2 regions of the Streptomyces sp. NPDC001348 genome follow, and region 1 is predicted to be linked to the other one. Evidence: predicted binding sites of a transcription regulator. Region 1 holds the regulator's gene; the other holds the start of a gene.

Region 1 (20,635 bases):
CAGCCCGTGTCGACAGGAACGACAGGAACGACAGGAACGACCACGCCGGGACACGGGCCGCGCGAACTCCCCTGTTGCAGCGAACAGTTCCCCTCCTCACCCCGAGGTGCGCAGCTCGCGCGCCGCCTGGCCGTCCGGCGCATGGAGGAGTGGGGTCACCCGCCGGCGTCCGACGTGTCGTGCGCGGTCGCCCTCGTCGTCGGCGAGCTCGCCGCGAACGCCGTGCGGCACGGCCGGGTGCCCGGACGCGATTTCGGCCTCCGGCTCGCCCTCGACCCGACGGCGGGCCTGGTGCGTGTCGAGGTCACGGACGCCGCCTCCGAGAAGCGGCTGCCCGCGACCCCGCCGTCGCCGCACCCCGACGGTGAGTCCGGCCGGGGGCTGCTCCTGGTGGACGTCCTGGCCGTGCGCTGGGGGTCGGTGCCCCGTCGGCCCGTGGGCAAGACGGTGTGGGCGGAGGTGAACCTTGAGGGGTCAACTTCTGTGTGACGCCGGGGATACGACGTGAGCCCGGCCGGGGGCACACGCGGCCGTACTGGCCGGTGCCCTGGCCGGGCTCTGTCACCCGTGGGGACGAGGGGGCTACTCCTCGCCGTCCGCGTCGCCCTCGGAGTCGTCCTCGGACGCGTCCGCCTCGTTGACCTCCTGCTCGAGGCCGAGCTGCTCGACCAGCCACTTGTCGAACTCGATCGCGGCCCGCACCCAGCTGACCGTGGAGGAGACGAAGTGGTTGAGGTCGACGCCGGTGCCGATCAGCATCTGCGCCTCGCCGATGAGGCGGACGGTGCCGTCGTCGTGGGTGTGGCTGTACACCTTGGGCCACAGGGTGCGCCGGTTCCAGTCGTCGATGGACTCCAGCAGCTGCGGCTTCTCGTCGATCTTGTGGGGGCGGTCGTAGAAGGTCCGCACCGAGAAGACGGCCTGGTCGGCCTCTCCGCGGAACATGAAGTACGTACGGAACTGCTCCCACGGCGCCGCGAGGTCACCCTCGTCGTCGACGACGTACTTGAGCTCCATCTGGTCGAGGAGCTGCGTCACGAGATCCTGATCCGGGACGACGGGGCCCTGCGGCCCTTGGGGCTGCGGGTCGGGCTGGCCCCCGAAGTTCGGAATCGAGGACGGGTCGATGGTCACCGTGAATTTCCCTTCGTACGGATTCCGCCATCCTCCCTCATCCGGGGAGGGGGGTGGCAAGCCCCGTCGGGGGCTGTCAGCCGTCGGCTGATTCGATTCGGTCACCGTTGTCCGACGGCCTCATGACGAACCTACGGCAGGCTCGCGGCGAGCGCATGAGCAGAGAGGTGCGGTGGCTGCTGGGGGTGATGTGGCTGGTGTGTCCGGTGTTTCGCCCGGCCGGTGCAGTGCGGTGCACCGGCCGGGCCGGCCACCGCCGTCGTCAGAGCGTCTTGCCGGTCGCCGGGCCCACGATCAGCCCGTCGCCGAAGGCGTCCACGCGGACCGTGTCGCCGTCCTTGACCTCGCCGGACAGGATCTCCTTGGCGAGGCGGTCGCCGATGGCGGTCTGGACCAGGCGGCGCAGCGGACGGGCGCCGTACGCCGGGTCGTTGCCCTCGTCGGCGAGCCAGGCCAGGGCCTCGTCGGTGATCTCCAGGGTGAGGCGCCGCTCGGCGAGCCGCTTGGCGAGCCGGTCGATCTGCAGCCGGGCGATCCGGGCCAGTTCCTCCTTGCTGAGCGCGGAGAAGACGACCAGGTCGTCCAGCCGGTTGAGGAACTCCGGCTTGAAGGAGCTGCGTACCGTCTCCAGCACCTGCTCCTTCTTCTCCGCCTCGCCGAGCACCGGGTCGACCAGGTACTGGCTGCCCAGGTTGGAGGTGAGGACGAGGATGGTGTTGCGGAAGTCGACCGTGCGTCCCTGGCCGTCCGTCAGGCGGCCGTCGTCCAGCACCTGCAGCAGGATGTCGAAGACCTCGGGGTGGGCCTTCTCGACCTCGTCGAGCAGGATCACGCTGTACGGGCGGCGGCGCACCGCCTCCGTCAGCTGGCCGCCCTCCTCGTAGCCGACGTACCCGGGAGGCGCGCCGACGAGCCGGGCCACACTGTGCTTCTCGCTGTACTCCGACATGTCGATGCGGACCATGGCCCGCTCGTCGTCGAAGAGGAACTCCGCGAGCGCCTTGGCCAGTTCGGTCTTGCCGACACCGGTCGGGCCGAGGAAGAGGAAGGACCCGGTGGGCCGGTCGGGGTCGGCGATCCCGGCGCGGCTGCGGCGCACCGCGTCGGAGACGGCCCGTACGGCCTCGGACTGCCCGATGAGCCGCTTGCCGAGCTCGTCCTCCATGCGCAGCAGCTTCTGCGTCTCGCCCTCCATCAGACGGCCGGCGGGGATGCCGGTCCAGGAGGCGACGACGTCGGCGATGTCGTCGGAGCCGACCTCGTCCTTGACCATCGTGTCCTGGGCGGCCTCCTCCTCGGCCTCGGAGGCGGCCTCCAGCTCCTTCTCCAGGGACGGGATCTCTCCGTAGAGCAGCTTGGAGGCGGTGTCGAAGTCGCCGTCGCGCTGGGCGCGTTCGGCCTGTCCACGCAGGTCGTCGAGGCGCTCCTTCAGCTCGCCGACCCGGTTGAGGGACGTCTTCTCCTTCTCCCAGCGGGCGGTCAGACCGCGCAGCTCCTCCTCCTTGTCGGCGAGGTCACGGCGCAGCTTCTCCAGGCGCTCGCGGGAGGCGGGGTCGGTCTCCTTCTCCAGCGCCAGCTCCTCCATCTTCAGCCGGTCGACGGCGCGCTGGAGTTCGTCGATCTCGACGGGCGAGGAGTCGATCTCCATGCGCAGCCGCGAGGCGGCCTCGTCGACGAGGTCGATGGCCTTGTCGGGCAGGAAGCGGGAGGTGATGTAGCGGTCGGAGAGCGTGGCCGCGGCGACCAGGGCGCTGTCCGCGATCTGCACCTTGTGGTGGGCCTCGTAGCGGCCCTTGAGGCCGCGCAGGATGGCGATGGTGTCCTCGACGGTCGGTTCGGAAACCAGCACCTGCTGGAAGCGCCGCTCCAGCGCCGGGTCCTTCTCGATCCGCTCCCGGTACTCGTCGAGCGTGGTGGCGCCGACCATGCGCAGCTCACCGCGGGCGAGCATCGGCTTGAGCATGTTGCCGGCGTCCATGGCGGAGTCGCCGCCGGCGCCCGCGCCCACCACGGTGTGCAGCTCGTCGATGAAGGTGATGATCTGCCCGTCGGAGTCCTTGATCTCCGCGAGGACGGTCTTCAGCCGCTCCTCGAACTCGCCGCGGTACTTGGCGCCCGCGACCATCGCGCCCAGGTCGAGGGCGACCAGCCGCTTGTCCTTGAGGGACTCGGGCACGTCGCCCTTGACGATCCGCTGGGCGAGGCCCTCGACGACGGCGGTCTTGCCGACGCCGGGCTCGCCGATCAGCACCGGGTTGTTCTTGGTGCGGCGGGACAGCACCTGCACGACCCGGCGGATCTCCTGGTCACGCCCGATGACCGGGTCGAGCTTGCCGTCGCGTGCGGCGGCGGTGAAGTCGGTGCCGAACTTCTCCAGGGCCTTGTACTGGCCCTCCGGGTCCGCGGTGGTCACGCGGCGCCCTCCCCTCGCCTTCTGAAAGGCCTCGAGCAGCTTCTTGGCGGTGGCACCCTGTCCCGACAGCACCTCGCCGGCCGCGCCGCCCTTGGCGGCGATGCCGATGAGCAGGTGCTCGGTGGAGAGGTACTCGTCGCCGAGGTCCTTGGCGCGCTCGGTCGCGTCGGCGATCACGGCGAGCAGTTCACGGTTGGGCTGCGGGGGCGCGACGGTGGACCCGGTCACACTGGGCAGCCCGGCCAGCACGCGCTCGACACCGGAGCGCACGGCCGCCTGGTCGGCGTCGACGGCGGCGAGCAGGTCGGTGATGTTCTCGTTGTCCTGCCCCTGGAGCAGAGCCAGCAGCAGATGGGCGGGCGTGAGGTCCGGGTGCCCCTCGGTGACGGCCCGGTTGCTGGCCGCGTTGATCGCGTCCCGGCTCCTGTTGGTCAGCTCGGCGTCCACGTGTCCGTTCTCCTCCTCGGCGTCGGCTCGTCGGCCGTACATCCCACTGCTGACTTAACCAACATACACAAAGTTGAGTCTATTCCACTCAAGGCCACTCGGGTGGAGTCGCCGGGACGTTCGGGCTAGCTTCCGTTCCATGAGTACGTACTCCGTGGATCCGGGTGCCCCGGACGAGCCCTATCTGAGCTTCTGGCGGGAGCGGCACCTGTGCACGCTGACCACCCTGCGCCCCGACGGGAGCCCGCACGTCGTGCCCGTCGGAGTGACCTACGACGCCGGGGCGCGGCTGGCCCGGGTGATCACGAACAAGGCGAGCGCGAAGGCGGCCCACGTGCTGGCCGCGGGGCCGGAGGGCGCCCGGGTCGCCGTGTGCCAGGTGGACGGGCGCCGGTGGGCGACGCTGGAGGGGCGGGCGTACGTCCGCGGCGAGCGGGAGCGGGTGGCGGAGGCGGAGCGGCGCTACGCGGAGCGCTACGAGCGGGTCCCGTCGCCCAATCCGTCACGCGTTGTGATCGAGATAGAGGTGGAGCGAGCCCTGGGACGCGGTTGAGCGCGTTTCGGCCACCCTGAAGGGCCGGGCAAACACACCCATACGAGGAAATGTCCTGGGAAACGACAGCGGCGTCACCGTGTTCAGGTCACGGTGACGCCGCTGCGGGGGGAAGTACCTGCGCGATCTTTTACGACGGGGGAATCGCGTCAGGCACTGCGGGGGGTGGCCGAGATGGTCCTCACGTCCGAGACTCCCGGGTCTGCCAACCGGTGGTCTCGCTGGTCCAGGTTCACAAAGATCATTCCGTAGCGGACGGCGCATCGCACGGGCTGTGGCGCCCCGCGGGGCTTCCGCAGGCACCGGTACGCCCGCACGTCCTCGTCCTCGTCCCGCGTCACGACGACCGGCTCTCCGAAGACGGTCACCATCAGCGAGTCGCCGCTGTGGGGGATGGCGGTGACCAGGTCGATGAAGTGCCAGCCGGAGCGATAGGCGGTGGCCATCTCGCGGCGGAAGGAGCGGTCGTCGGGCGGAGTCGTCACGTCAGCTCCCGGCTCCGCCTGCCGCCGCGCCGGTGTTCACGGCAACCGAGGGCCACTCAGTGATCGCCTGGACCTGGGTCTTGCCGGCCGACGGCCACTCAGTAATCGCCTGAACACCGCTCTTCGCGCCCGACACGCCGCTCAACACCCCCAGGGCCGCGACGGCGGACAAGCCGGCGACGAGCACCGAGCGAAACAGTCTGTTACGCATAGTCGGCTTCATCCTCACTTGAAGGTCCCCTTTTCCCCCGTCAGGTACGACGATGGCTCATTCGGGCACGTGGTGGCCACAGAATCAGTGCATCATGTTCCTGCATGTTCAGGATATTGGGGGGTGGAGATTTAGTGGCGAATCGGCCAAAAGCGGTACATCCCCACGCGATGACCCAGCTGTGTGAAGAAGGCAGCCGCCTCTACACCACCGCTCTCAGTACGGGACGCATCGCCCGCTCGGACACGGACGCCGCCCCCTGCCTGATCGAATTCGCCCTGCTCCACCCCGACCCCGACGATCCGGACTGGCTGCGCCCGGTACCCCCCGCGGTCGCCCTCGCCCAGCGGCTCAACCCCCTTGAACGGGAGATAGCCGAGCACAGGCGCCTGTCCGTCGAACTCACCGAGGCCTTCGAGCCGTTCATGGCGCTCAGCACCGCGGCGACGACGACCAGCGACTCCATCACGGTGCTGGAGGGCAGCGACCGGATCAACGCGGCTCTCAATCTCGCCACCTCCCAGTGCCAGACCGAACTCGTCACGGTACAGCCGTCCGACCGCATCTCCGAGACCAGTCTGCTGCAGGGCCTGGAGCGGGACCGGCCGCTGATCGAACGTGGTGTGAAGATCCGGAGCCTGTATCAGCACACCGCCCGGTACAACCCGGAGAAACTGGCCTACGCCGCACAGCTCTCGGACGGCAAGGTCGAGTACCGCACCATCGACGAACTGGTCGAGCGTCTGATCATCGTCGACGGCACGGTCGCCTTCATCCCGGTCCGCGAGGACCACAAGATCGCCCTGGAACTGCGTCAACCCGGCCTGGTCCGCTATCTCATGAAGGTCTTCGAGTACCTGTGGGACCGGGCCGTTCCGATGAGTGCCGGCGGGCCGTACGAAGTCGACGCCGGGGGGATCACCGAGATCCAGCACTCCATCGCCAAGCTCCTGGTGGAGGGTCATGTCGACGAGGCCATCGCCCGCCGCCTCGGCATGAACGTACGGACCTGCCGCGCCCACATCGCCAAGCTGGCCCAGGCCCTGGGCAGCGGCAGCCGTGCCCAACTGGGCTACCTCATCGCCCAGTCGGGCATCCTCAACAAGAACGGCCCGCTGCCGGAGCCGGACGGCCGCCGGTGAGCGGCATACCGTCGCCGCATCCGGAGCACGGCCCGGAGGAGCTCTGCTGCGCGGGATCGGAACTGTACGCACAAGCCCTGCGGGACGGCGTCGTCCACCGCGCCGACGCCGAACGGGCGCCCTGCCTGCAGGACTTGGGCCTGCTGCAGCCGGCCGTCGCGGACCCGAAACGGCTGGAGCCGGTCGCCCCGACGGTCGCGCTCAACCGCCTCCTGCGCACCTCCCGCTCCCGCATCGCCGACGAACAGCGCCGCGAGGAACGCCTGGTGGAGCTCTTCGATCCGCTGCTGCGCATCGACGCACCGCACTCCGCCGGCGCCGCCACCCCCACCCTGCGCCTCCTCAGCGGCAGCGACCGCATCAACCGCGCCCTCGACGAGGCCATGGCCGAGGGCCGTGAGGAAGTCCTCTGCATCCAGCCGCACACCGGTCTCGGCGGCCCGCGCGGCGACGTCGCGCAGAGCGAGGCCTACGGCCGCGACCAGGCCCTGCTGGACCGCGGCGGCCGCATCCGCACCCTCTACCAGGACACGCTGCGCCACCGGCCCACCATCTACGGCTACAACGAGCAGCTGAAGGGCGACACGGCGGCCCGCAGCCTCGACGAACTGCCCGACCGCCTCGTCGTCGTCGACCGCGCGGTGGCCTTCATCCCCGCGGGCGAGGACGGCACCGGCGCCCTCGCCCTGGAGGTCCGCCACCCCGCACTGGTCAGGTACTTCGTCACCACCTTCGACCGGCTCTGGCACCTGGCCACCCCCATGTACCCGGAAGCCGTCCGCCGCCCGTCCCTCGGCGGCATCACCCCGCGCCAGCGCGCGATCGCCGCCCTCCTGGTCGAGGGGCACACCGACGCGGTCATCGCCGACCGCCTCGGCATGAACGTCCGCACCGCCCGCGTCCACATCGCCAAACTCGCCGCCACCCTGGGCAGCGACAGCCGGGCCCAGCTCGGCTACCTCATCGCACGGTCGGGGATCCTCGACCGGGAAGCCTGACCACGGCCTGCTCCGCCGTGAGCGGCGGCCCGTCCAGCCCCACCTGGGCGATGCGCACCCCCAGCTGGGTACGGCTGGCCGCCCCCAGCGTCTCCGACAGCCGGGCGATGTGGGCCCGGCAGGTGCGGACGCTGATGCCGAGCCGCTCGGCGATCACCGCGTCCTGATGGCCCTCCGCCAGCAGGGCCGCGATGGACTGCTCACGGTGGGAGATGCCCTCGATGCCGGTGTCCGGCAGCGGCGCGGTCAGCGGGATCGCCAGCCGCCACAGTCTTTCGAAAACCGTCACCAGGTATTCGACCAGCGCGGGGTGACGCAGTTCCAGCGCCATCGTGCGGTCGGCGTTGGCGGGGATGAAGGCCACCGTGCGGTCGAAGAGGATCAGCCGGTCGATGACCTCGTCCAGGGTGCGGGCCTCCACCGCGTCACCCATCAGCTCCAGGTAGTTCAGCAGCCCCTGCCCGTGCCGGGCGACATGCGTGTACAGGTCGCGCATGCGCACGCCCCGGCCGCGCAGCGTCAGCGCCCGGTGCAGGCCCTCGGTGAGCTCGGCCTCCCGCCGGATGCCGCCGGGCTGCACGGTCAGCACCTCGGTGGTGCAGGCCTCGGTCGCCTCGTCCATCGCGGCCTGGATCCGGGACAGCCCGTCCAGGACGCGGATGGCGGAGCCCTCCGCCGCGGCGGACGCGTCAGGCCGCACCTGCCGTCCCAGACCGGCGTACCGCTCGAACGCGGACACCGCCGACCCCACCCGTCGCTGGCTCTCCCTGACCTCGTCGTACACCCCGCGCAGCAGCCGGGTCATGACCTCCTGCGGGGAGGTCGGCACCAGCCAGTCCATGTCGTCGGGGTCCGGGTGCAGCAGCGCCAGCTCCAGCAGGCAGGGCACCGGCTCGGCGTCCGTGCGCGCCACGCGGCCCCGCCGTACGGCCCGGGAATACACGCGATCCCCGGCCTCGCACAGTCGGTCGGCACCGTGGGGATGCTCCTCCGTCCCGTGCCCGGCCATCGCCCGTTCCACCCCCGGTTCACAGCCTCTTCCGCAGCGCAACTATGCGCGGCCCCGACCGGGTCCGCAACACGGCTCTCCGCGCCACGACCGACGTAAACCACGGGTATGGCCGGTTATCCACCGGCCTCCGCCCGCCGCACTGCAACAAGCTGATGGTGGTGCCCAACAAGCCACCGGGTGCATCGTGGAACCCGCTCGCTCCGGATGCCGGGGCACCCGGGTGGGGCCCGGGCCGGGCTCCTCGTCCGCCCGGGGCAGCCGCATCGCGCCCACGGGGGTGGCGCGATGCGGCGCCGGCCGGTGCCACGCCGGGGATACCGGCTACTTCAGGCCGATGGCCGCGCAGTCGGACTTGAGCTTGGGCGTGCAGATGTCGCCCACCTTGTAGATGCCGTCCGCGAGGACGGTGCTCTTGATGGTCTTCCGCGTCAGGGCGTTCACCGTGACCAGCTGGGCGGGGATGTCCTTGGTGGTGGGGCTGTCGACCTTGTCCTGGGTGAGGGAGTCGAACTGGATGTCCCGGCCCTGCAGCTTGGCGACGGCCATCTCCGCGGCCGCCTGCGCCAGGTCGGGGTAGGGCTTGTAGACGCTCATGTACTGCTCGCCCGAGACGACCCGCTGGACCGCCGACAGCTCCGCGTCCTGGCCCGTGATGGGCGGCAGGCTGGTGACGCCCGCGTTGTGGAAGGCGTCGACGATGCCACCGGCCATGGCGTCGTTGGCGGAGTAGACCGCGGCGATGTTGTCCTTGCCGATCAGGTTGATCGCCTCGGTCATCTCCTTCTCGGCGTTCTTCGGGTCCCAGGCGGGCGTGTTGTAGCTCTTGGCGATGGTCACCTTGCCGTTGAGCTCGGAGAGCGCGCCCTCCTTGAACTGCGCCGAGTTCGGGTCGGTGGACGAGCCGTTGATCATCACGACCTTGTCGGAGGTGTCGGCCTGCGGGCCCAGCGCCTCGAGCAGGGTGCGGGCCTGCACCTCGCCGACGAGCTCGTTGTCGAAGGAGGCGTACGCGTCGATCGGGCCCTCGGCCAGCCGGTCGTAGGCGATGACCGGGATGCCCGCATCCTTGGCCTTCTTCACGGTGGGGGCGATGCCGTGCGAGTCGACCGCGTCGAGGATGATCAGGTCGACCCTGTCGTCGATCATCTTCTGCATCTGCTTGATCTGCTTGGGCAGGCTCGAACCGGCGTTCTGGTACACCGTCTTGCCCTGCTTCTTGGTGAGCTCGGATATCCGGGCCCGCATGATGGGGTAGTCGAACTCCGCGTACCGCGTGTTCGTCGTCTCCGGCATCAGCACGCCCACCGTGACGTCGTTGCCCTTCGTCGGGCTTGCGTCGCTCGAGTCCCCCGTCGCGTTCAGCATGCCGCAGCCGGCGAGCGAGAGGGTCATCGTGGTGGCGGCCACGGACAGGACGATACGACGCATGCGAGGGCTCACTTCAGGGGTTTCGGGACGCGGCGGCTCCTATGCCACCCAGATGACTGAAAAGCCAACGCGGCGCCCACCACCGGCGTCAAGCGGAATCACTTAACGAGTGCGCAACGCCACGCTCCGCAGCACCTGTGAAGACGGAGCGGAATCGCCTCCAAACGCTCTTTACGGACCCTTCACCCAACGGAAGTTCATGTGCGGGTAAAGATCCGCACAACCAATTCCATAGCTCGCAAGTCGTGATCGACGACGGCACGAACAGCCGCTCGGGCCGTCGGGCCGATCCGATCAGAGGAGCGAACGGTTCCGGCCCGGGTCCCGGCCGGACGTCCACGGCGCGTGCGGTGGCACCGAAGGCGCACGCGCAGGGGCCCGGAGGTTTCTCCTCCGGGCCCCTGCGCGTGTACGGGTGCGTCAGTCCGACGGACCCTGCCGCTTCGGGCGCCAGACCACCAGCGCGCTGGTCTGCTGGACCTCCTGGTACGGGACGAGGTCCCGCCGGTAGGAGGCGTGCACGGCGGCCTCGCGCTGACGCATCGCCGCCGCCGCGCCGTCCAGGGCCGCCTGCATCTCCGCGACGCGGGACTGCAGGGCGGCGACCTGGTTCTCCAGTTCGATGATGCGCTTGATGCCGGCCAGGTTGATGCCCTCGTCCTGCGACAACTGCTGCACCTGACGGAGCAGTTCGATGTCGCGGGCCGAGTAGCGGCGGCCCCGGCCGGGAGTGCGGTCGGGGGAGACCAGCCCCAGGCGGTCGTACTGGCGCAGCGTCTGCGGGTGCAGGCCGGAGAGCTGGGCCGCCACCGAGATGACGTAGACCGGGGTCTCCTCGGTCAGTTCATACGGGTTGCGTCGACGGCCGTCCATCCCACTCAAGCTCCCTTCGCAGCCTCGAACAGCTCAGCCCGCGGATCCTCACCCGCGGTCGCCTCGCGATACGCCTCGAGCGCGTCACGAGCCTTCCCCGACAGATCCTTGGGAACACTCACCTCGACGGTGACCAACAGGTCGCCGCGGGTGCCGTCCTTGCGGACCGCGCCCTTGCCCCGCGCCCGCATGGTGCGGCCGTTGGGCGTGCCCGGCGGCAGCTTCAGCGTGACGGCGGGGCCGCCGAGGGTCGGGACCCGGACCTCGCCGCCGAGGGCGGCCTCGGTGAACGTGACCGGGACGGTGACCGTGAGGTTGTCGCCCTTGCGGCCGAACACCGGGTGCTCACCCACGTGCACCACCACGTACAGGTCGCCCGCCGGCCCGCCCCGCTCGCCGGGCGCGCCCTTGCCGCGCAGCCGGATGCGCTGCCCGTCGGTGACGCCGGCCGGGATGCGGACCTGCATGGTGCGGGACGACTTGGCCCGGCCGCTGCCCTTGCAGTCCGCACAGGGGTGTTCGGCGATCAGGCCGCGGCCCTTGCAGTCGGGGCAGGGGTCGGTGAGGGAGAAGCCTCCCCCGGAACCCCGGGCGACCTGACCGGTGCCGACGCAGGTCGGGCACACGCGCGGTGTGCCGTTCTTGTCGCCGGTGCCCGAACAGGCCTTGCACGGTGCCTGCGAGGACATCCTGAGCGGGACCGTGGCCCCCTCGATGGCCTCCGTGAAGCTCAGCGTGACCTCGGACTCGATGTCCTGGCCGCGCCGGGGCTGGGTGCGCGTGGTGCCCGCACCGCCCCGGTTGAACAGGCCCCCGAAGACGTCACCGATTCCGCCGCCGAAGCTGCCTCCGGTCTGGGCGCCGCCTCCGCCTCCGAAGAGGTCGCCCAGGTCGAAGTTGAACGATCCGCCACCCGCGCCCGGCCCGGGGCGGAAGCCCCCGTTGCCGAAGAGCGCGCGCGCGTCGTCGTACTCCTTGCGCTTCTTGGGGTCACCGAGGACGTCGTTCGCCTCGGAGATCTCCTTGAACCGCTCCTCGGCCTTGGCGTTGCCCTTGTTGGCGTCCGGGTGGTACTCGCGGGCGAGCTTCCGGTACGCCTTCTTGATCTCGGCCTCGGTGGCGTCCTTCGGGACGCCGAGGACCTTGTAGTAGTCCTTCTCGATGAAGTCCTTGGTGCTCATCCCCGACGCCCCTCCTTCCCTGCTTGGTTGGTGTCGACGTCAGCCCTCCTCCGGGCCACCGTTCTCCTTGTCGTCGGCCGCCGGGGTCTCGTCGGCCCCTTCGGCCTTGACCGTCTGCGCGCCGGGCTGCGGCTCGGCCACGGCCACCCGCGCGGGGCGGATGGTGCGCTCGCCGATGCGATACCCGGGCTGCAGAATCGCCACGCACGTCGTCTCGGTGACGTCCGGCGCGTAGCTGTGCATCAGGGCCTCGTGGATCGTCGGGTCGAAGGGCTCGCCCTCCTTGCCGAACTGCTGCAGGCCCATCTTGGCCGCGACGGTCTCCAGCGACTCGGCCACCGACTTGAAACCGCCGACGAGTTCGCCGTGTTCCCGTGCGCGGCCGATGTCGTCCAGCACCGGGAGGAGCTCGGTCAGGAGGTTCGCGATGGCGATCTCCTTGACCGTGATCCGGTCGCGCTCGACGCGGCGGCGGTAGTTCTGGTACTCGGCCTGGAGGCGCTGGAGGTCCGCGGTGCGCTCGCCGAGCGCGGTGCGCACCTGGTCCAGCTGGGCCACCAGACCCGCTGTCTGGCTCGCGTCCCCGGCCGGGGCCGCCTGCTCCTTCGGGGAGGAGGCGGCCTTCGGCTCGGCGTCTTCAGGGGTGGCGCCGGAGGGGACGTCGGGCTTCTCGTCGAAGCCCGGGGTCTCCTCCGTCACGCGGCACCGTCCTTGCGCTCGTCGTCCACGATCTCGGCGTCCACGACGTCGTCGTCGGCCTTGGCCTCACCGGCACCGGCGGACTCGCCACCGGCGGCCTGCGCGGCCTGGGCGTCGGCGTACATGGCCTGGCCCAGCTTCTGGGAGACCGCCGCGACCTTCTCCGTGGCGTTGCGGATCTCGGCGGTGTCCTCGCCCTTGAGGGCTTCCTTCAGCTCGCCGATGGCGCCCTCGACCTCGGTCTTGATCTCGCCCGGGACCTTGTCCTCGTTGTCCTTGAGGAACTTCTCGGTCTGGTAGACGAGCTGCTCGCCCTGGTTGCGCGACTCGGCGGCCTCGCGGCGCTTGTGGTCCTCCTCCGCGTAGCGCTCGGCCTCCTCGCGCATGCGGTCGACCTCGTCCTTCGGGAGCGAGGAGCCGCCGGTGACGGTCATCTTCTGCTCCTTGCCGGTGCCGAGGTCCTTCGCCGTGACGTGCATGATGCCGTTGGCGTCGATGTCGAAGGAGACCTCGATCTGCGGGACGCCGCGCGGCGCCGGCGGCAGACCGGTCAGCTCGAACATGCCGAGCTTCTTGTTGTAGGCCGCGATCTCGCGCTCGCCCTGGTAGACCTGGATCTGCACGGACGGCTGGTTGTCCTCGGCCGTCGTGAAGATCTCGGAGCGCTTGGTCGGGATCGTGGTGTTGCGCTCGATCAGCTTGGTCATGATGCCGCCCTTGGTCTCGATACCGAGGGACAGCGGGGTGACGTCGAGCAGCAGGACGTCCTTGACCTCGCCCTTGAGGACACCGGCCTGGAGCGAGGCGCCGATGGCGACGACCTCGTCCGGGTTCACGCCCTTGTTGGCCTCCTTGCCGCCGGTCAGCTCCTTGACGAGCTCGGCGACGGCGGGCATGCGGGTGGAGCCACCGACGAGGACGACGTGGTCGATCTCGTTGATGGAGATGCCGGCGTCCTTGATGACGTTGTGGAACGGCGTCTTGCAGCGCTCCAACAGGTCGGCCGTCAGCTGCTGGAACTGGGCGCGGGTGAGCTTCTCGTCCAGGTGCAGCGGGCCCTCGGCGGACGCGGTGATGTAGGGCAGGTTGATCGAGGTCTCGGTGGACGAGGACAGCTCGATCTTCGCCTTCTCGGCGGCCTCGCGGAGGCGCTGGAGGGCCATCTTGTCCTTGGCCAGGTCCACGCCGTGACCGGACTTGAACTGCTGCACCAGGTAGTCGACGACGCGCTGGTCCCAGTCGTCACCACCGAGGTGGTTGTCACCGTTGGTGGCCTTCACCTCGACGACGCCGTCGCCGATCTCCAGCAGGGACACGTCGAAGGTGCCGCCACCGAGGTCGAAGACGAGGATCGTCTGGTCGTCCTTGTCCAGGCCGTAGGCGAGCGCGGCCGCGGTGGGCTCGTTGACGATGCGCAGGACGTTCAGACCGGCGATCTCGCCGGCCTCCTTGGTCGCCTGGCGCTCGGAGTCGTTGAAGTACGCCGGGACGGTGATGACCGCGTCGGTCACCTTCTCGCCCAGGTAGGACTCGGCGTCGCGCTTCAGCTTCTGCAGGATGAAGGCGGAGATCTGCTGCGGGTTGAAGGGCTTCCCGTCGAGCTCCATCTTCCAGTCGGTGCCCATGTGGCGCTTCACCGAGCGGATGGTCCGGTCCACGTTCGTGACCGCCTGGCGCTTGGCGACCTCGCCCACCAGCACCTCGCCGTTCTTGGCGAAGGCGACGACGGACGGCGTGGTCCTGGCACCCTCGGCGTTGGTGATGACGGTGGGCTCGCCGCCCTCCAGAACGCTGACGACGGAGTTAGTCGTGCCCAGGTCGATGCCGACCGCACGTGCCATGGTGATTCCTCCAGCTGACTTGAGTGGAACAGGCTCAAGTGTGCATGAGGCGGGCCGCTGGGTCAACAGACATGAGTCGAGTGGACTCAAGTCTTATCCGTTCCTTACGCGCAACCGGCCTGTGACCTGCGCGGACACCGGGCCGGAGTCCCGTGTGGAGGTCTGCGCGGGCGGCCTGGAGCAGGCCTGAACGGGTGACCTGGGTGAGGTCTGGGCCGGTGTCCGGGTGAAGGTCTGAACGGGTGTCCGGGTGGAGGTCGGGGCGGGTGTCCGGGTGGAGGTCGGGGCGGGCGTCCTGGTGGAGGTCCGGGCGGGCGCCCCGGTGAGGGTCCGGGTCGCCGTCCGGGTGCCGGTCTGTGCGGGTGCCCGGCGGCGGGCCCCGTACACGGGGACGCGCAGCAGCCCGAGTACGACCACCGACGCCCCGCCGACCACCCACAGCACGGCCGGCTCCCCCGCCCACCCGCTGTGCACCAGCACACCGGCCAGTACCGCCGCGAAGGCACCGGCCCCCAGCAGCGCGGTGACCACGGGCGGAGTGGGCCCGAGCCGCCGCAGCCGGTGGGCGAGGTGGTCGGGTCCGCCGCGCAGCAGCGGGCGGCCGGCCATCAGCCGGGAGACGGCCACGAGGACCACGTCCGCGGTGGCGACCGCGGTGAGCGGGAAGAGCACCCGGGCGCTGGACGCGAGCGGGTATCCCGCCCGGGCGAACACGGCGGCGGCGGCGAGCAGGAACCCGGTGAACAGCGACCCGCAGGCCCCCAGCCCGATCCGGGCCGGCGGCCAGTTGTGCATGAGGAACCCGGTCAGGGCGGCGGCCAGCACGCTCAGCAGCACCGCGAGCCCGTCCATCACCTCGGCCGCCGCGCAGGCGCCCGCCCCGAAGGCGGTGACCACCCCGACCGTACCCGCGAGCCCGTCGGCGTGGTCGAGGGCCCGGAAGGCCAGCGCGACGAAGGCGATCCAGGCGACCGCGAGCAGCCCGGCGGGCAGCCCCGTCTCCTCGTACGGCACCACACAGGCCGCCGCCACCGCCGTGCCGCCGACCAGCACCCGCGCCCGCAGCCGCCACACGTCGGCGGCCAGTCCGAGCGCGGCGACACCCACCCCGGCGACCAGCAGCCGCGCCACCCCGTCCCCGAGGGGCGCGACCCGCGTCCACTGCCCCGTTCCGGCGACGAGACAGGTGACGGCCACGACGGCCAGCCCCCCGAACAGCGGCACCGGGCGCTGGCGCCGCCGGTCGACGATCCCGGCCCGCAGGACGGGCCCCCGGAGCAGCGCCGCGAGCACGGCGGTCAGGAGGAAGGCGGCGGTGGCGGCGATGATCCCATAGAGCACGGCTCTAAATTAGGCCCGAAAGTAACAATTGTGGATGAATAACACGATCGGATTGCCCGGCGGACGACACCCGCACCCACCCGCGCCCCCGCCCAGGCACACCTCAGCGACCCATATCACCCCGCACCCGGCTGCATCCCGACGGAAGATGGGGGTAGTCTCAGACGGACTGCATAAGTTACCGCTTAGTAATGTCGCTCGGTTAATTCGAGGCCGCCTCAGGAGCCCCAATGCAACTCGCCGCGATCATCGTGTCGCTGGTCCTGATCGTGGTCGGCGTGGCACTGTTCGGCCGCGCCCTCCTGCAGATCTACAACTTCATGCGGCTGGGCCAGCCGGTGCCGGCCGGCACCCGGACCAACGATCCCACACAGCGCACCCTCACCGTGGCCAAGGAGTTCGTCGGCCACACCCGGATGAACCGGTGGGGTGTCATCGGGGTGGCGCACTGGTTCGTGGCGGTCGGCTTCCTCACCCTGCTGCTGACGATCGTCAACGCGTTCGGCCAGCTGTTCAAGGCCGAGTGGCTCCTGCCGGTCCTCGGCGACTGGGCGCCGTACAACATGTACGTCGAGTTCATCGGCACGATGACGGTGCTCGGCATCCTCGTACTGATCGTCGTCCGCCAGCTGAGCCACCCGCGCAAGCCGGGCCGCAAGTCCCGCTTCGCCGGCTCCAACTTCGGCCAGGCGTACTTCGTCGAGGCGGTCATCCTCGTCGTCGGCGTCTGCATCTTCATGCTGCACGCCCTGGAGGGCGCCCAGCACCACGTGGACGGCTACGAGGCCTCGTTCTTCATCTCGTACCCGGTGGTGCACTGGCTGGAAGGCATGGACGTCTCCACGCTCCAGAACCTCACCTACTTCTTCGCCGGCCTGAAGATCGCGACCTCCTTCATCTGGATGATCGTGGTCGCCCTGAAGACCGACATGGGCGTCGCCTGGCACCGCTTCCTCGCGTTCCCGAACATCTGGTTCAAGCGCAACGCGACCGGCGAGACCTCCCTCGGCGCCCTGCTCCCGATGACGTCCGGCGGCAAGCCGATCAACTTCGAGGACCCGGGCGACGACGACGTGTTCGGCGTCTCGCAGGTCGAGCAGTTCTCCTGGAAGGGCCTGCTGGACTTCTCCACCTGCACCGAGTGCGGCCGCTGCCAGTCGCAGTGCCCCGCCTGGAACACCGGCAAGCCGCTCTCCCCGAAGCTGCTGATCATGTCCCTGCGGGACCACGCCCACGCCAAGGCGCCCTACCTGCTCGCGGGTGGCGGCAAGACCATGGAGGGCGAGGAGAAGGCGTCCGAGGAGCAGCTGGCGGGCGTTCCCGCCGCCGCCCTCGCGGAGGCCGAGCGGCCGCTGATCGGCACCGCGGAAGAGAACGGCGTCATCGACCCCGACGTCCTGTGGTCCTGCACCACCTGCGGCGCCTGCGTCGAGCAGTGCCCCGTCGACATCGAGCACGTCGACCACATCGTCGACATGCGCCGCTACCAGGTGATGATCGAGAGCGCCTTCCCGTCCGAGGCGGGCACGATGCTCAAGAACCTGGAGAAGAAGGGCAACCCCTGGGGCCTGGCCAAGAAGCAGCGCCTGGAGTGGCTCAAGGAGGTCGACTTCGAGGTCCCGGTCGTCGGCAAGGACATCGAGGACCTCACCGAGGTCGAGTACCTGTACTGGGTCGGCTGCGCCGGCGCCCTCGAGGACCGCGCCAAGAAGACCACGAAGGCCTTCGCCGAGCTGCTCCACATCGCGGGCGTCAAGTTCGCGATCATGGGCGGCGACGAGAAGTGCACGGGTGACTCGGCGCGGAGGCTGGGCAACGAGCCCCTGTTCCAGGAGCTCGGCATGGAGAACGTGATGGCCCTGAACACGGCGTTCGGCGAGGAGCTGGACGACGAGGGCAAGGTCACGGCCGAGTCGAAGAAGCCGAAGTCGGCGAAGAAGATCGTCGCCACCTGCCCGCACTGCCTCAACACCCTCGGCAACGAGTACCCGCAGCTCGGCGGCGACTACGAGGTCATCCACCACACCCAGCTGCTCCAGCACCTGGTGGACGAGGGCAAGCTGGTCCCGGTGACCCCGGTCGAGGGCATCATCACCTACCACGACCCGTGCTACCTGGGCCGCCACAACAAGATCTACACGCCCCCGCGCGAGATCATCGGCAAGGTCCCGGGCCTGCGCAACGAGGAGATGCACCGCCACAAGGAGCGCGGCTTCTGCTGCGGCGCCGGCGGCGCGCGGATGTGGATGGAGGAGCGGATCGGCAAGCGCATCAACAACGAGCGTGTCGACGAGGCCCTCTCCCTCAACCCGGACATCGTCTCCACGGCCTGCCCGTTCTGCCTCGTCATGCTCACGGACTCCGTGAACGGCAAGAAGAACGATGGCAAGGCCAAGGAGTCCATCCAGGTCGTGGACGTCGCCCAGCTCCTCCTCGACTCCGTCAAGACGCCTGGCGACCCGGCCGGCGAGGCCGAGACGCAGAGCGAGCCGGAGCCGGAGCCGGTGAAGTAACCGCGCCGACCGGTACCGCCGATGCCCCCTCGCCCCGTTCGGGCGAGGGGGCATCGGCGTACGTCAGGAGGCGGAGACGGAGGAGCTCGGTGTCACGGCCGGGGCGGAGTCGGGAAAGGTCGGTGTCCCGCCCGGGGCCGGCTCGGCCGCTGTCGCGTTCACGACGTCGACCACCGCCCCGGTCCGCAGGCGCCCGTACAGCCACTTCGCGTCGGAGAGCCGCAGGCCGATCCAGCCCGAGGTGACGTCGTACTTGCCGGGGGCCTTCTCGTCGTAGGGCACGGCGGCGATGAAGGTCGCCGTGCCGTCCTCCGCCCGCAGACCGATCACCCACGGGAGCTTGTAGCTGCCTGTGGATCCCCCGGCGACCACTTCGCCGCCCGCCACCTTCACGTCGGTCATGGACGTGACGGTCATCCGCCCGGTCGGGGTCGGTGTCTTCGGAAGGCCGCAGGTGATCGGCAGCCTGCGCCCGCCGGCGACGAGGTACCGCGCCGAGAGGTTCACCGTCACGTCGGCCGCCGCCCGCTGGGTCGGCGAGCTGATCGCCGTGCGGGTCTGCCGCGGGGCAGGCTGCGCGCTGGTCCGGCCGGCGGCCGGCGAGGACTCCGGCCCGGCGTCCGGACCGCCCAGGTTCAGCACCAGTGTGAACGCCACCGCGACCGCGGCGGCCGCTCCGGCGACCACGGTGGCGGTACGTCGGCGACGGCGGCGCGACTGGGCCAGACGGCGGATGTCCGCGCCCGACGCGGTCGGCAACCTCTGCCCCGACTCGGCCAGTTGACGCAGGCCGGTGGTGAGGTCATCGGACACGGTCGTCCTCCCTCTCCCCGTCACCGCTGCCGAGTTCCCGCGCCAGCGCCGCCCGGCCGCGGGACAGCCGGGCCTTGACCGTCCCCACGGGGGCCCCGGTCTCGGAGGCTACCTGCTCCACACTCAGGTCGCACAGATGGTGCAGGACCACCGCCATCCGCTGCGCCTCGGGCAGCCGCCGCAACGCCGCGACCAGATCGGCGAGATGAGCCTGCCCCGACTCGGGCCCCGGCGTGTACTCCGGCGGCGGGGTACGGCGCACCAGCTCCAGCCACCGCTTGGCCCGCCGCCAGCGGCTCACCGCCAGCCGCATCGCCACCGTCCGGACCCAGGCCTCGGGCGCCCCGTCCGCCAGGAACTCCCGGCGCCGGTCCCAGGCCCGTACGAACGCGTCCTGCACCACGTCCTGCGCCTCGCCGTGGTCCCCGGTGAAGGCGTAGAGCTGGCCGGTCAGCCGGGGGAACGCGGCGGCGTAGAAAGCGTCGAACTCCTCCTCCGTCATGCCCCCGCCTCTTCCTCCGTCATACCCCCGCCACGAGTTCTCAGATGTCCCGTGCAACCCGGCGGTCACTGCCGTGCGTACAGGTCCCGTACGTCGCACATCGAAACACACCGCAGGAGGAAAACGATGACCCGCAGAGACAACTCCCCCCGTGCCGCAGTCTTTTGGGCCGTCCGCCCACCGGTCGTGCCGCTGACGTGACCCCCCGACCCCCTTCCCCGCGCGAGGACTTCGCGGCCTACGCCGACCGCGCCTGGCCCCGCCTGTACCGCACCGCCCACCTGCTGACCGGCGATCCGCGGGCGGCCCGGGAACTGGCGCGCACGACGCTGGCCGACACCTACGCCCGCCGACGGCGGATGCCGCGCGACGACGCCGACTTCTACGTCCGGCGGACACTGGTCCGCCGGTATCTGCGCCACGCCCGCCGCCTCACCCGCGGTGCCGGCGAACGGCCGCTGCTCTTCCAGGCGCTCGGACGCCTGGGCCGACGGCAGCGGGTGGTGCTGGTGCTGCGCCACGGCGAGCACCTGGCCGAGGCGGAGATCGCCGAGGTGCTGGGCTGTTCGGTCGGCGCGGTCAGGTCGTACGCGCGGCGCGGCCTTTCTGCTCTCGGCCCCCTGCCGGTGTCAGGAGTCGGCCGGTGAACCGTACCCAGGCCCGCGAGGCACGCGAGGCACACGAACGCGAGGTACGCGAGGCGTTCGCCGAGGCGGCGCGCGAAGCCGACCCGCCGCCCCTGCCGCTGGCCGAGATCGAACACGAGGGCCGCGCCCGCCGTCGCAGACGCCTTGCCACGGCACTGCTCACCGTCTGCCTGCTGGTGCTCGCCCCGCTCGGCTACCTCGCCTCGCACACCCTGGTCACGACCTCGTCGTCCGGCTCGACGTCGCCCTCGGACCCCACTCCGGCCGGGACCGTGCGCGTGGTCGCCTCGGGTGAACGCGTGCGCCCCCTGCACGGCGTGGAGTTGTGGCTGGCGAAGGACGGGGTGCACTGGTCGACGGCATGGGGACCGGGCTGGTCCCAGCCGGTCGGCGGGCGTGCGG
Region 2 (7,724 bases), on a different contig from region 1:
GCCGGGCCTTCGCGGTGATGAGCGGCCGTGCGTCAGTCCGGTGCGGAGCGTTCCCCGGGCAGGACGATCAGGATGCGGCAGCCCCGTTCGGACTCGGCCACTCCGATACGCCCGCCGTGCAGGTCGACGGCCCAGCGGGCGATCGCCAGGCCGAGCCCCGTACCGCCGTCGCTGCCCGGGCCGTGCGGACGCCGTACGGCACTGCCCCGGTTGAAGCGCTCGAAGACCCGGTGCCAGTCCGACCGGGGGATGCCGGGCCCCTCGTCCAGGACCTCCAGCTCCAGCGACTCCGGCTGCGGCCCGCGCCGTGCCTTCACGGTCACCCGGCCGTGCGGCGGGCTGTGCTTGACCGCGTTGTCGATGAGATTCGCCACGACCTGGTGGATCCGCTCGGGATCCGCGTGCGCGGTCAGCTCCGGCGGGGAGACGTCGAGGTGCAGGTGGACGTCGTTGCGGGTGTGGTTGCCCGAGCCGGACGCCATGCCGGCGCGCGCGGAGGCGACCATGTTGGCCTCCTTCAGCACGCCCGACAGATACGGCCACACCTCGAAGCGCCGCTTGCGCAGCGGTACGACGCCGTTGTCCAGCCGGGACAGGTCCAGCAGGGTCTCCACCAGCCGCCCGAGCCGCTCGGTCTGCTTCAGCGCCGTCCGCATGGTCTCGGGGTCCGCCTCGGCGATGCCGTCGACGACGTTCTCCAGCACCGCCCGCAGACCGGCGATGGGAGTGCGCAGCTCATGGGAGACGTTCGCCACCAGCTCCTTGCGCTGGCGGTCCTGCGCCTCCAGCTCGTCGGCCATGACGTTGATCGTCTGGGCCAGGTCGCCCAGCTCGTCCCGGCGGCTCTCGCGCACCCGCCGCGTGTAGTCGCCGTGCGAGATGGACCGGGCCACCGTGTTCATGTCATCCAGGGGCGCGGTGAGCGAATGCGCCACGAACTGCGTTATCAGCAGTGTGGCGATCATCGAGAACACCGTGATGAAGCGGAGCTCCGTCTTGGTGTGCACCGCGATCATCGACAGCCCGGTTGTGATCAGCACGGAGATGACGACCAGCGCGCCGAGCTTGGTCTTGATCGAGAACGGGCGTACGCCGCCCCAGGGATCCCCGGGGCCTCGCCGTGCGGGCGGCCCGTCGCTCATGGCGTCGGGGTCTCCAGGGCGTAGCCCACACCGTGCACGGTACGGATCCGCTCCGCGCCGATCTTCCGGCGCAGCGCCTTGATGTGGCTGTCGACGGTACGGGTGCCGGAGGCGTCCGCCCAGTCCCAGACCTCGGCCAGCAGCTGCTCCCGGGAGAGCACCGCGCGCGGGGTGTTCGCCAGGCACACCAGCAGGTCGAACTCGGTGGGCGTGAGATGGACGTCCTCGGACCGCACCCGGACGCGCCGCTGCGCGTGGTCGATCTCCAGCTCGCCCAGGCGCAGGATGCCCGAGCGCGGGGTGGACGCGGCGATCGCCGCCCGCTCCACCCGGCGCAGCAGCACGTGCACCCGCGCGGCCAGCTCCCGCATCGAGAACGGCTTGGTCATGTAGTCGTCGGCGCCGACGCCCAGCCCGACCAGCATGTCGGTCTCGTCGTCGCGGGCGGTCAGCATCATCACCGGGACCGGCCGCTGGGCCTGCACGCGCCGGCAGACCTCCAGGCCGTCGAAGCCGGGCAGCATGATGTCGAGGATCAGCAGGTCGGGCTGCCAGGCCTCTGCGGTGTCGACGGCGGCCGGTCCGTCCCCGGCGGTTTGCACGAGGAATCCCTCGGCGCGGAGCCGGGCCGCGATGGCGTCGACGATCGTCGGGTCGTCCTCGACCACGAGGACCCGGCGCTGTGCGCCGGGGGTGGCCGCCGCGCCGTTCTGGGAGGTGTGTGTCTGCTCCATCGCCCGCCCCTGAGGTGCTTTCCGGAACCAGTGGGGTGGTTCCTCGGTCTGCGCATGGTTGCGATTGACGCTTGAATGATCCGCGTCAGGGATGCACATTACGGGGAGTCGCGTCGCCTTTGCTATCCAGGTCTTACGGCGAGGTGCACGGCGTCCGGAACGCCCCGGGCAACGGGGATCTCTTCGGTACGCACCTGCTGGAACCCGGCATTCCGCAAGGTATCTTCAAATTCCGGGGAGGGCGTCGCCGACCACACCGCGAGCACCCCGCCAGGCCTCAAGATCCCTGCGCAGCCCGCGAGTCCGGCCGGTGAGTACAGGCCACCGTTGTCGTCGGTGACAGTCCAGCCCGGTCCGTTGTCGATGTCCAGGCACAGGGCGTCGTACGTGGCGGATGTCTCATTGACGTGGTCCAGCAGATCGGCTTCCACGATCCGGGTGCGCGGGTCGGCGAGGGCGGTGGCGGAGAGTGCGGACAGCGGGCCGTCGAGATGCCAGTCGATGACCGCGCGTTCACGCTCGACGACGGTGATCCGGCCCCAGCGGGGATCGGCCGCGGCATGTGCGAGTGAGAAGCCGACGCCCAGCCCGCCGATCAGCACGTCCGGTTCCGGCCGCCCGTCCAGCGCGTCGTACGCGGCGTCCACGAGCAGCCGCTCCGAGCGGCCGTCGGAGGTGTCCATCAGGAAGCAGCCGTTGGCGATGATCTGCAGTAACTCCCCGTGCCGGCGCAGGACCACCTCGCCGTAGGGGCCCTCACGGCGGTCCAGGACCACGGGGGTCTCGTCGGTGTCGTTCACCTGGTCATCCTGCCCGAACGGGGCCTGGCGGGCAGGGGAATTACCGGTGCCGGGCCGGGTGCCGGCCGTGGCGCCCGTCGCGGTCTCGGGGATCTTGAGAGGTTCCTGAGAATCCGTTCCCGCGTGGCGTCGGTCATAGACAGCGACTGGTGCGACACGAAGGGTGGGGCGGAACGGAAGGAGCGCCTCACCGTGGAACCGACCGCGAGTGCCGCGAGGACGGCCGAGCCGCTCGACGGCGTGCCGCGCCAGCGCGTTCCGGCGGCGGGAAGCGCCACGGCGCCGGTTCCTCCCGCCCGCCCGGTCCCCGCCCGGTCCCCGGCCCGTCGCCTCCTGCGGCTGCTGCCCACCCCCTCCGGCACGCCGTTCACCCTCGGCTACGCGGCCGTGCTGGCCGTCACCTCCCTGATCGCCGAGTACGCCGACCCGTCCCTGGTGCACGCCCTGCACCAGGGCTCCAGCACGGATGTCGTCCATCTGCTGCGCCAGCCGATGCTGGTGCTGCCGGCGAGCGCGCTGTGGGTCGCGGGCGGGCTGCTGTCGCCGTTCACGCTCGGCTTCGTGCTGGTGCTGACCGCGCTGGAGCGGCGGACCGGCGGACTGTGCGCGGCCGGAGTCTTCCTGCTCGGGCACGTCCTCGCCACGCTCGCCACCGAAGTGCCCGTCGGGCTCGCGGTGCTGGCCGGTCATCTGCCGGACAGCTCCCTGCACCGCCTGGACTACGGGATCAGCTTCGGCGTGGCGGCCTGCGTCGGTTCGCTGGCCGGTCTGCTCACTCCGTGGCTGCGCTGGCCGTTGCTCGCCCTGGTCGGCTGGATGCTGGTCCGGGACCTGATCGCGTTCACCGACCCGATGACCGACTGGGGCCATCTGATCTCCCTGGCCATAGGAGTGGCCACCTGGCCGCAGGTCAGGCGTCGGCAGCGGTCCCGCACCGCCCGACCCGCCGCCGCCTGACCGACCACCGCCCGACCCGCCGCCGCCTGACCGACCACCGCCCGACTCGCGCGCATGTGTACACCCGTACGCATCGATGCGTACACTCGTACACATGGGATACGGAATGCTGGCCGGGGCCATCGCGGCGGAGGTGGCCGGGACCACGGCCATGAAGTACAGCGACGGCTTCAGCAGGCTGTGGCCCTCACTCGGTACGGTGGCCGGCTATCTGGTCGCCTTCGCGCTGCTCGCCCGGACCCTGAAGGTGATGCGGGTCGGCACCGCGTACGCGATCTGGGCCGGGGCGGGCACCGCGCTCGTCGCCGCGATCGGGGTCGTCTTCCTCGACGAGCCGGCCGGGCCGGCCAAGGTCGCCGGGATCGCCTTCGTGATCCTCGGTGTCGTGCTGCTCAACCTGGGCGGGGCGCACTGATGGCGGCGGCACGGCGGTACGACCCCGAGCGCCGGCAGCGGATCATCGACGCCGCGATCCGGGTGGTGGCCCGCTCCGGGATCGCCGGGCTCAGCCATCGCTCCGCCGCGGCCGAGGCGGATGTGCCGCTCGGCTCCACCACGTATCACTTCAAGACCCTCGACGACCTCCTCGTGGCCGCCCTTCGCCAGGCGAGCGAGGGCTTCGCCAAGGTCGTCCGGGAGGACGGCGGTGCCCTCGCCGACCCCGGCCGCGACCTCGCCGCCGAGCTGGCCCGGCTGACCGGCCGCTGGCTGGACGGCGACCGCACCGGCGCGGAACTGGAATACGAGCTCTACCTCGCCGCGCTGCGCCGCCCCGCGCTGCGCCCCGTCGCCGCCGAGTGGACCGAGGAGGTCGCCGAGCTGCTGGCCCGGCGCACCGACCCGCGCACCGGGCGCGCCCTGGTCGCGCTGCTCGACGGGATCTGTCTGCAGGTGCTGCTGACGGGCGGTGAGTACGACGAGGAGTACGCGCGGGACGCCCTCGCAAGGGTGATCGGGGCGGCCGGCCGGCCGGGCCGCCCTCGCTAGTCGCGGCCGTCAGGCCCGTCCCTTCGGCGACCACACGTACGGGGTGACCGTCGTCACCGCCCGGAAGCCCAGGCGCCGCAGGACGCGCGCGCTGTCGGCGGACGCGTCGAGGTGGAGGTAGGTGACGCCCCGGGTGGCGGCGAGGGCGGCGCGGGTGGCGACCAGGGCGCGGTAGATGCCCTTGCCCCGCCACTCCTCGAGGGTGGAGCCGCCGAGCAGGCCGGCGAACTCGGTGCCGGGGCGGAAGGACAGCCAGGCCGCGCAGACCATCTCGCCGTCGGCCTCGGCGACGTACACGGCGAGGTCGTCCGGGGCGGTGGCGAGCCGAGCCAGCAGGTGCTCGGCGAGCCAGCTCATGTCCTGCCCCCAGACGGCGGTCTGCAGCGCGGCGATCCGGTGGATGTCGGCGTCGGCACCGACCCGGCGCAGGGTGACGCCGTCCGGGAGTTCGGGCCGCTGCACGTCCAGGTCCGCCACGGGGGCGACCAGCACCGTCTCCTCGGCCTCGGGTACGAAGCCCGCCGCGCGCAGCCGGTCGGTCAGGTCCTCCGGGGCGTCGTGGCCGCGGACCTTCCACTCCACCGCCTCCCCGCGCGCCGCGAAGTGGTCCCGCTGCCGGGCGATCAGCTCGTCCAGCTCACGTCCCCGCGTCTCCAGGTCGGGCGGCGCGTTGAGGATGCCGCGGAACAGTCCGACGATCCGCAGCAGCCTGCCGTCGTACTCGTGCGTGATCCCGGGCGGCGGGACCGGCGGCGTCGTGCGTATCTGGGCGTCGTAGGCGGCGAGCAGCGTCGCGGTGTCGGTCATCCGTTGCACCGTACGGGGAATGCGGGGGTGGGCGGCAAGTGCTTTTCCGACGGGGTCCGCGCGCCTCCGACGGGCCCCGCGCGGTGGCCACCTGATGATCGCTCACAGCGAACACCCCTTGGGGAACAATCGAAGGCTCACGAGCATTGAGTCGGCATAGCTCAATTTGACTGCCGAAGGGGAGATCATGACTGCTGAGTCCACGGCGTCCACACCGCTCACCCTGCCCGTTCTGCCGCTCGACGACGAGGTCGTGCTGCCCGGGATGGTGGTCCCGCTGGATCTGAGCGACTCCGAGGTCCGGGCCGCGGTGGAGGCCGCGCAGGCCGCCGCCCGTTCGGAGCCGGGGAAGCCCAAGGTGCTGCTGGTGCCGCGCATCGAGGGGACGTACGCCAAGACGGGTGTGCTGGGCACGGTCGAGCAGGTGGGCCGGCTCGCCGACGGTGACCCGGGCGCCCTGATCCGCGGCCGCGGCCGGGTGCGGATCGGTGCCGGGACCACCGGGCCGGGTGCGGCGCTGTGGGTCGAGGGCACCCGGATCGACGAGAGCGTGCCGGACCCGCTGCCGGGTCAGGTCGCCGAACTCGTCAAGGAATACAAGGCCCTCGCCAGCAGCTGGCTGAAGAAGCGCGGCGCCTGGCAGGTCGTGGACCGTGTCCAGGCCATCGACGACGTCTCCGCCCTCGCTGACAACTCCGGTTACTCGCCGTTCCTGACCACCGACCAGAAGGTCGAACTGCTGGAGACCGCCGACCCGGTCGCCCGTCTGAAGCTCGCCACCCAGCAGTTGCGCGACCACCTCGCCGAGCAGGACGTCGCGGAGACCATCGCCAAGGACGTCCAGGAGGGCGTCGACAAGCAGCAGCGCGAGTTCCTGCTGCGCCGCCAGCTGGAGGCCGTCCGCAAGGAACTGCGCGACCTGAACGGTGAACAGGACGGCGAGGAGTCCGACGACTACCGCGCCCGTGTCGAGGCCGCCGACCTGCCCGAGAAGGTCCGCGAGGCGGCCCTGAAGGAGGTCGACAAGCTGGAGCGGGCCAGCGACCAGTCGCCCGAGGGCAGCTGGATCCGCACCTGGCTCGACACGGTCCTCGAACTCCCTTGGAACGAGCGGACCGAGGACGCCTACGACATCCAGGGCGCCAAGTCGGTCCTGGACGCCGAGCACGCGGGCCTGGAGGACGTCAAGGAGCGGATCACCGAGTACCTGGCGGTGCGCAAGCGGCGTGCCGACCGCGGCCTCGGCGTGATCGGCGGCCGGCGCGGCGGCGCGGTACTGGCCCTGGTCGGCCCGCCCGGCGTCGGCAAGACCAGCCTCGGCGAGTCCGTCGCGCACGCCATGGGCCGCAAGTTCGTCCGGGTCGCCCTCGGCGGTGTCCGGGACGAGGCCGAGATCCGCGGCCACCGGCGTACGTACGTCGGCGCGCTGCCCGGCCGGATCGTCCGCGCGATCAAGGAGGCCGGTTCGATGAACCCGGTCGTCCTGCTCGACGAGATCGACAAGGTGGGCTCGGACTTCCGCGGCGACCCCGCGGCCGCCCTCCTCGAAGTGCTCGACCCGGCCCAGAACCACACCTTCCGGGACCACTACCTGGAGGTCGAACTGGACCTGTCGGACGTGGTCTTCCTCGCCACCGCCAACGTCCTGGAGGCCATCCCCGAGGCCCTGCTCGACCGCATGGAGCTGGTCCGCCTGGACGGCTACACCGAGGACGAGAAGGTCGTCATCGCCCGCGACCACCTGCTCCCGCGCCAGCTGGACCGGGCGGGACTGGGCAAGGACGAGGTCACCCTCGACGAGAGCGCGCTGCGCAGGCTCGCCGGTGAGTACACGCGCGAGGCGGGCGTGCGCAACCTGGAGCGGTCCATCGCCCGGCTGCTGCGCAAGGTCGCGGCCCAGCACGAACTCGGCCGGCGGGAACTGCCGTTCACCGTCACCGACGGCGAGCTGCGGGACCTGATCGGCCGGCCGCACCACGTGCCCGAGTCCGCCCAGGACCCGGCCGAGCGGCGCACGGCGGTCCCGGGCGTGGCCACCGGCCTGGCGGTGACCGGCGCGGGCGGCGACGTCCTGTACGTCGAGGCGTCCCTCGCGGACCCCGAGACGGGCGCGGCGGGCCTGACCCTCACCGGTCAGCTCGGCGACGTGATGAAGGAGTCCGCGCAGATCGCGCTGAGCTTCCTGCGCAGCCACGGCGCCGAGCTGGAACTGCCCGTCGCCGACCTGAAGGACCGGGGCGTGCACATCCACTTCCCGGCGGGCGCGGTCCCCAAGGACGGCCCGAGCGCCGGCATCA

The links. The regulator HspR, encoded in region 1, represses chaperone genes until heat shock. The targets are predictions, from matches to a motif close to TTGAGNNNNNNNNNCTCAA.
Region 2: a site for HspR is predicted at 5,574-5,592, ahead of lon (endopeptidase La). Genes of this name have one in related genera too.

The regions. Positions count from the first base shown of each region.
Region 1 is NZ_JBSFIK010000032.1:11,251-31,885, forward strand. Features, by position in the region: gene ACWC21_RS28465 (ATP-binding protein) at 7-489, shown strand; gene ACWC21_RS28470 (YbjN domain-containing protein) at 583-1,134, opposite strand; gene clpB (ATP-dependent chaperone ClpB) at 1,397-3,994, opposite strand; gene ACWC21_RS28480 (pyridoxamine 5'-phosphate oxidase family protein) at 4,134-4,547, shown strand; gene ACWC21_RS28485 (hypothetical protein) at 4,697-5,032, opposite strand; gene ACWC21_RS28490 (hypothetical protein) at 5,034-5,243, opposite strand; gene ACWC21_RS28495 (helix-turn-helix transcriptional regulator) at 5,414-6,385, shown strand; gene ACWC21_RS28500 (LuxR C-terminal-related transcriptional regulator) at 6,391-7,383, shown strand; gene ACWC21_RS28505 (LuxR C-terminal-related transcriptional regulator) at 7,346-8,392, opposite strand; gene ACWC21_RS28510 (sugar ABC transporter substrate-binding protein) at 8,717-9,823, opposite strand; gene ACWC21_RS28515 (heat shock protein transcriptional repressor HspR) at 10,244-10,696, opposite strand; gene dnaJ (molecular chaperone DnaJ) at 10,702-11,877, opposite strand; gene grpE (nucleotide exchange factor GrpE) at 11,917-12,576, opposite strand; gene dnaK (molecular chaperone DnaK) at 12,573-14,417, opposite strand; gene ACWC21_RS28535 (undecaprenyl/decaprenyl-phosphate alpha-N-acetylglucosaminyl 1-phosphate transferase) at 14,511-15,758, opposite strand; gene ACWC21_RS28540 ((Fe-S)-binding protein) at 15,989-18,271, shown strand; gene ACWC21_RS28545 (L,D-transpeptidase) at 18,335-19,084, opposite strand; gene ACWC21_RS28550 (SigE family RNA polymerase sigma factor) at 19,074-19,586, opposite strand; gene ACWC21_RS28555 (sigma factor-like helix-turn-helix DNA-binding protein) at 19,784-20,233, shown strand; gene ACWC21_RS28560 (hypothetical protein) at 20,230-20,635, shown strand, end outside.
Region 2 is NZ_JBSFIK010000015.1:51,963-59,686, reverse strand. Features, by position in the region: gene ACWC21_RS17880 (sensor histidine kinase) at 33-1,142, opposite strand; gene ACWC21_RS17875 (response regulator transcription factor) at 1,139-1,876, opposite strand; gene ACWC21_RS17870 (spermidine synthase) at 1,999-2,676, opposite strand; gene ACWC21_RS17865 (rhomboid-like protein) at 2,869-3,633, shown strand; gene ACWC21_RS17860 (DMT family transporter) at 3,728-4,048, shown strand; gene ACWC21_RS17855 (TetR/AcrR family transcriptional regulator) at 4,048-4,620, shown strand; gene ACWC21_RS17850 (GNAT family N-acetyltransferase) at 4,630-5,427, opposite strand; gene lon (endopeptidase La) at 5,615-7,724, shown strand, end outside.